3 regions of the Pseudoalteromonas sp. MB41 genome follow, and region 2 is predicted to be linked to each of the others. Evidence: predicted binding sites of a transcription regulator. Region 2 holds the regulator's gene; each other region holds the start of a gene.
The links. The regulator sigma-54, encoded in region 2, starts transcription at its own class of promoters, with help from an activator protein. The targets are predictions, from matches to a motif close to GTTGGCACGNNNNTNGNNT.

Region 1 (2,275 bases), on a different contig from region 2:
GAATTTTCAGTGGTAAGCATGTTACCTTGTGAAAAGTTCTTTTGGTTAGCAACCACTTTCGCACCCGCGCCTAACATCAAACCTGATGGCATTTCAGTGTCTTGTGAGGAACGGCCACCTGGCTGATTAATATTTTGATACAATAAATCTTCAAATACGGCGCGGCTTTTTTTGTAACCGACCGTGCTGGCATTCGCGAGATTATTTGAGATCACCGAAATATCGGTTTGTTGGGCGTCAAGCCCGGTTTTACTGATCCACAATGCAGGATTCATAACTCTACCCTCTCAGTCATCTTAAACAATGCGTAACAGCTGATCTTGACGTTCATCAATTTCTTCCGCTGTTTTCATCAATTTAACTTGTAATTCAAATTGGCGTTGATTGCTGATCATATCGACCATTTCATGTACGGGGTTAACGTTGGACATTTCAAGGGTGCCCGAAAGCACTTTTACATTATTTGAAATGTCGCAAAACCCACATAAATCATTTACCAACATGTCTGGCTTTGGCCTAAATAAGCCATCATTGCCTTTTTCTAGTTGATTGTTATCGGCTTCGATTACCTTTAAACGATCAACCACTTCTAAAAAGTTTGCAGGTGCCCCTTGTGGACGCACCTGAATTGACCCATCAGAACTAAATTCAATCTTCTCGATTGGTAAAGGCAAAATAATGGGGCCACCTTCGCCAATAACTTGACGACCATGACTGGTCATCAATGCGCCATCGGGAGTAATATTCAGCGTGCCTGTTTTGGTATAGGCTTCATTGCCCGATGCATCTTGTACGCTTAACCAACCCCGATCACTCATGGCAATATCAAGTTCTCGGCCTGTTTCAACAAAACCACCCGACTCCATGTTAGAACCTGGGCGCTCTTGCATTGCGAATACACGCGATGGCAAGCCTTCGCCAAATGCTTGCATTGAGCGTGCTTGTGCAAAATCAGCTTTAAAGCCAGTGGTGTTTGCATTTGCTAAGTTGTTTGCCTTTAATTCAAGGCCACGCAAGCTTTGCTTTGCACCAGACATGGCAATGTAGACCATTTTGTCCATAACATTGACTCACTAAAAATACGATAACTATGAAATGCAATAAAAGTGCCAAAGTAAAATTGACGCGGAAATAAGCAAAGGAAAATAAAAAAAGGCTGCCAATAGAGGGGGCAGCCTTTCGTGTCGGATTAAGCTTAGAGCCGCTAAAATTAACGGATCTGTAAGATATTTTGTTGTAATGTTGAGTTAACTTCTAAGGCACGTGAGTTCGCCTGGAAATTACGCTGTGCGCTGATAAGGTCAACCAGTTCATTCGTTAAATTAACGTTTGATTGCTCAAGTGCTGATGAGTTAATTGAACCCAATGTGCCTGAGTTTGGCTCACCCGCAATAGGCTCACCCGAGGTTAGGCTTTTCTTCCAAGAAGTGTCACCCGCTTGTTGTAAGCCTTGAGAGTTTGAAAAGCGCACCATAGCCACTTGGCCTAAGAATGAAGTATCGCCATTGCTGTATGAAGCAACTACTTTTCCATCTGCACCAATATCAATGCCCGCTAAACGACCGACTGTCGCACCATCTTGCTCAAGTGCTTTTACTTCAAAGTTACTGGCGTATTGCGTAGGCACTTTATTAGCGGTGCCTGCTTCGTCACGCCAATTAACCGTGATTTCATTCGGGAACTGTGCGCCATTACCAAGTAGTGTCGATAAACCTGACGAAGCACCTGAAGGCAAAATAATGTCATCAAATGTGGTTTCTGGAGCGGTTACGTTCGGTAAACCCGCCGCCGTGAACTCAAGTGTATCAATTGGCGTGTGTGCACCTGTGCCCGTTGCAGCACCTGAATCATCAAACGCTTGACCATCCATTGTGGCGTACACTTCCCACGTATTTGGCGTTGCTGTAGGGTCTTGCTTTACAAAAAATAACTGCACAACATGCGGCTCACCTAATGAGTCATAAACAGTTGTTGAAGTAGACGAGTTATAGCTCGTGCTATCAGTTGGATCAAAGGTTGTCGTTGTTGGCGTATCGACACGTGCGTCTAAATTCATTGAGCTGTAGATATTACTCGTATGACGAGGCGAACCTGAAGCATCTGGAATTTGAATCGGTGAAGTAGTACTTAAACTTACCGATGTCGTATTACCCGTTGATGGGTCAACAGGGAAACCTTGCAGGTAGTTACCATTGGCATCAACAACAAAGTTATCTGCATTTAATTTAAATGCACCCGCACGCGTATATGTAAAGTCTTGTGATGCGATGTCATC
Region 2 (2,275 bases):
TGCCCAATTTTTCTCTGTTCAATAGGGCATTGAGTATATCTTGCTGAGATAAATGAGGGAGCTGCTCATGAGCCAGTTCGCTGATAAATTCGAGAATTCTTTTTTTGCTATTAAAAAGGACCGCAGCTTTGCTGCAGTCCTGGTTAGTAAGTGAACTAAGTTTCATAATTTAGTGTCGAGCTAATTTCTCTTTGTGTTTAATTACTTGACGATCAAGTTTATCGATTAACGAGTCGATGGCTGCATACATATCTTGGTGTTCAGTAGAGGCAAATAACTCGCCTCCGTTTACATGTAAAGTTGCTTCTGCTTTTTGGCTTAGTTTTTCTACATCTAGAATGACATGAACATTATTAATGTGGTCAAAATGCCTTTCTAGTTTCGCAAACTTGGTGTTTACATAGTCTCTTAATGAATCTGTGATTTCTACATGACGACCAGTTAAATTTAGTTGCATAAGCATTTTCCTTCTATGTAAAACGTCTAAATCAGACTCTTACGCTGATTCGACGGAGGTATTGCTAGAGACTCTCGATATTTTGCTATTGTCCGTCTAGCTACTTTAATTCCTTGCTCAGCCAATATATCTGCAATTTTGCTATCACTCAATGGTTTAGCTGTGTTTTCTGCGGCGATTAGCTTTTTGATTAAAGCGCGAATTGCCGTAGATGAACACTCACCCCCATTTTCAGTGCTTACATGGCTGGAGAAGAAATATTTCAACTCAAAAATTCCCCGCGGGGTATGCATGTATTTTTGTGTTGTTACTCGCGAAATTGTTGATTCATGCATTTCGACCATTTCCGCGACATCATTTAATACCATGGGTTTCATGGCCTCAGGACCATGTTCAAAGAAAGCCTGTTGTTGTTGAACAATACAGTTAGTCACTTTTAATAACGTGTCATTACGGCTTTCTAAGCTTTTAATAAACCATTTTGCTTCTTGTAAATGAGAGCGAATAAATTGGCTATCACTGCTTGATTTTACAGAACGTGACATCGCCGCATAGTGGCTATTCACTCTGATTTTCGGCATGCAGTCTGGGTTTAGTTCAACTACCCAACGGCCTTTTATTTTTTTTACGGATACATCGGGTATCACGTATTCAGATTCTTCTCTAACAATTGTATCCGCAGGCTTTGGATTTAAGCTGTGGATCAATGTCATGACTTCTTTCAGCTCACTTTCTTTAAGCTTAGTCTTTTTCATCAAAGTGCGATAGTCACGACTCGCTAATAATTCAATATGTTCTGATAACACCATTTTAGTTTCAGCTAAATAGGGGGTGTCAACATCGAATTGGCGTAATTGAATACACAAACATTCTTGTAAACTACGTGCGCCAATACCGACAGGATCGAATAATTGGATTCTTTTTAGGACAGCTTCGACTTCATCAAGTTCGATTTCTTCTTCATCGTTATTTTGATTGAAGCTTTCAACAATGTCTTCGCAGCTTACGGTTAAAATACCCGAATCATCAATTGCCTCAACAATCGCAACGGCAATCGCTTCGTCTGTTGGGCTGAATGGAGTCAGTTGTAACTGCCACATTAGGTATTCGTGGAGAGTTTCGGTTGATGCGCCTTGGTAAATTGATTCATCTTCAGGCATTGGACCTGAGGAACTTGATGGGGCAGCACTCATGTACTCATCCCACGTAACATCCATTGCTAAGTCGTCACTTACGGTGTCTTTGTTGAGGGCATCACTGCTTTCTTGCTCGTACTCGCTCGCAGCTTCGTCAGCCGACGCGCTTAGTTGGGTATCGTCAGATTCGGCTTTTTGCTCGTTCTTGCCAATACTCTCTTCTGCATAATCTGCTTCTTCAACTTCAAGCAAAGGGTTAGAGTCTAACGCTTCTTGAATTTCTTGCTGGAGATCCAATGTACTGAGCTGCAACAAACGGATAGCCTGTTGCAGTTGTGGAGTCATTGTAAGTTGCTGGCCCATGCGCAGCTGTAATGATTGCCTCATGTATCCCTAACAATCCTTTTTAGTCTTATCAAACAATAGCACGATGCCGTTAACTATTTATTTGATTTATTGTCATTGTTATAAGTCTAGCAGATGCTCTAGTCGGTGGCGTATTTAAAGCCTGAATTGCTCGCCTAGATACACATCGCGTACAGTTTGGTCGGCTAACACATGTTCAGGTGTACCTGATGCAATTAGCTCCCCATGAGAAACAATGTAGGCTTTTTCACAAACATCAAGGGTTTCTCTCACATTGTGGTCAGTAATTAATACACCAATACCACGATTTTTTAAG
Region 3 (2,275 bases), on a different contig from region 2:
ATCATCGAACAAGGATCTACAGATGCTAAAAAGAGCCAAGGTACTGATTGTTGATGACGATCCGTTGAACCGTTTGGTATTAGAAAAAACATTACAGCAAGATTATGATGTTTTTTGTGTTGAAAGTGGTGAAAAGGCACTGACGTTTTTAAAAACACAGTCCGTTGATTTATTGATTCTGGATATTGTTATGCCCGGTATTGATGGGTATGAGGTACTGAGCAAAATAAAAGAAAATACCGTCACAAATATGCTGCCTGTTATTTTTATTTCTGCTAATTCGAGCCATGACGACGAAGCAAAAGGCCTCGAGTTGGGGGCGATGGATTATATAACTAAACCCTTTAGTGCTGCGATTGTTCGTGCGCGTGTGCGTAATCAGTTATTAATCAAACAAAAAAATGACTTGCTCGAAATGTTAGCGTCAATCGATGGCCTGACTGAAATTCCTAATAGACGTTATCTAGATGAAAATCTTGCCCGAGAATGGCGTCGCTGTCGTCGCGATCAAACCCCTTTGTCTGTATTACTCATGGATGTGGATCATTTTAAACGGTTTAATGATTGCTATGGCCACCGAGCGGGTGATGATTGCTTAAAACGAATTGCTCATGCGCTTGTTGGGGCCTGCGAGCGAGGCAGTGACTTTGTGGCGCGCTATGGGGGGGAAGAGTTTGCGGCTGTTTTGCCTAATACAACGGCAACACAAGCAATCGCATTTGCTAATAAATTACGACATGCAGTGAGTAATTTAGGTATTCCCCATACCGCTTCGTTAAATTCGGATCATGTGACAATTAGTATCGGCATTGCGACCACAGAAACAGGCCAAGTATACGCTGAACAAACGCTGCTTGAAGAAGCTGACTTAGGGTTATATCAGGCTAAAGATGGCGGACGTGACCAAGTTGTTTCGCGATTAGTGAATGTGAGTGGGTAAAGAGTAGGCAAGGCCTACTCTGCCATTTTTGGCTAATTAGCCATTGCTCAGTGATTTATAAATGGTATCACCAACGCCAATTAGCTTATCGTTTTTAAATACCAGTGGTGTGCACTCATCTTTTGTCATTTTACCATCAGAGTGAATGCTATGAGTTGCATAAAACAATACTTGGTAAACATCGTCACCTTGTTTTAGTAATTCAGTGAAGTTAGGGGTGTGAAGTTTATTAAGTACCACTTGGTAGTTAGTATCAAGCGCAAGAGTCGAAATGATTTCGCGGTTATTTTTGTGCTGCTTTTGCCAGCTCGTCGATGAATCACCTGCCCAATGTGTTTCAGCTTCACCATCAGATACTGCAATGACACAGCCAGTTAAAAATGGTGCAGTAAGCGCTGCAATTAAAAGTGCTTTTTTCATTTTTTTATCCCTAGAATTTAATGTTTACGTTGCTCTTAATTAGCAATCAGCTTGCCACATTTTAAAAAGTAAATTAAATCAAGTAATTAGATTTTAATTGGTCAATTGGCTAGGAGCTTTTTTGCAAACCAGTTCGCTCAATTGACCAAAAAATTGCAATTTAGACCAACCTATTGCGCTCATTTCCTTGGTTAAATGCTTTGATATTTAACGCGATTTCTTTCACTAAGCGAATAATAGACTCTTTACTTGCCCAGGCAATGTGCGGCGTAAGTAATAAATTGTCGCCAGTGTATCGGGCAAGTGGGTTATCTGCCTCGGCGGGTTCTTTACTGAGTACATCAACACCCGCGCCAGCAATCACATTATTAGCAAGCGCAGATGCTAAATCAGCCTCATTAATAATCCCTCCACGGGCAGTATTAATAAGGATGGCAGAGGGTTTCATCATGTTCAGCTCATGAGCCGCAATTTGATCGCGAGTTTCTTCTGTTAACGGGCAGTGAACACTGATTATATCAGCCGTTTTTAATGCTTGCTCAAAACTAACGCGACCTTCACGCGGTGTATGTCCTTTACGTTCACTGATAATTACATGGGCACCAAATGCGGTTGCAACTTCAGCAACCGCTTTGCCCAACGAGCCGTAGCCAATAATTGCTAAGGTTTTCCCAGCAATTTCATTAAAGCTGTAATCTAAGCGACAAAACATCGGACTCTGCTGCCATAAACCTTGCTGGCAATCACGAATGTACTTGTGTGTGTTACCAAGCAGATTGGTGATCAATGTAAACGTGTGTTGAACCACTGAAGGTGTTGAATATCCAGCCACATTGGTCACGGCGATGTTATGGGCTTTTGCTGCTGGTAAATCAATATTATTGGTGCCAGTTGCAGCAACGCAAATTAATTTTA

Region 1: a site for sigma-54 is predicted at 1,096-1,114, ahead of LPA49_RS15190 (flagellar basal body rod protein FlgF). Genes of this name have one in related genera too.
Region 3: a site for sigma-54 is predicted at 1,401-1,419, ahead of LPA49_RS05800 (DUF3192 domain-containing protein). Genes of this name have one in related genera too.

The regions. Positions count from the first base shown of each region.
Region 1 is NZ_JAJJZF010000016.1:88,665-90,939, forward strand. Features, by position in the region: gene flgG (flagellar basal-body rod protein FlgG) at 1-275, opposite strand, end outside; gene LPA49_RS15190 (flagellar basal body rod protein FlgF) at 297-1,061, opposite strand; gene flgE (flagellar hook protein FlgE) at 1,211-2,275, opposite strand, start outside.
Region 2 is NZ_JAJJZF010000013.1:35,312-37,586, reverse strand. Features, by position in the region: gene ptsN (PTS IIA-like nitrogen regulatory protein PtsN) at 1-166, opposite strand, end outside; gene hpf (ribosome hibernation promoting factor) at 170-457, opposite strand; gene LPA49_RS13300 (RNA polymerase factor sigma-54) at 484-1,980, opposite strand; gene lptB (LPS export ABC transporter ATP-binding protein) at 2,095-2,275, opposite strand, start outside.
Region 3 is NZ_JAJJZF010000003.1:117,803-120,077, forward strand. Features, by position in the region: gene LPA49_RS05790 (PAS domain-containing hybrid sensor histidine kinase/response regulator) at 1-54, shown strand, start outside; gene LPA49_RS05795 (diguanylate cyclase) at 23-940, shown strand; gene LPA49_RS05800 (DUF3192 domain-containing protein) at 977-1,360, opposite strand; gene LPA49_RS05805 (D-2-hydroxyacid dehydrogenase) at 1,521-2,275, opposite strand, start outside.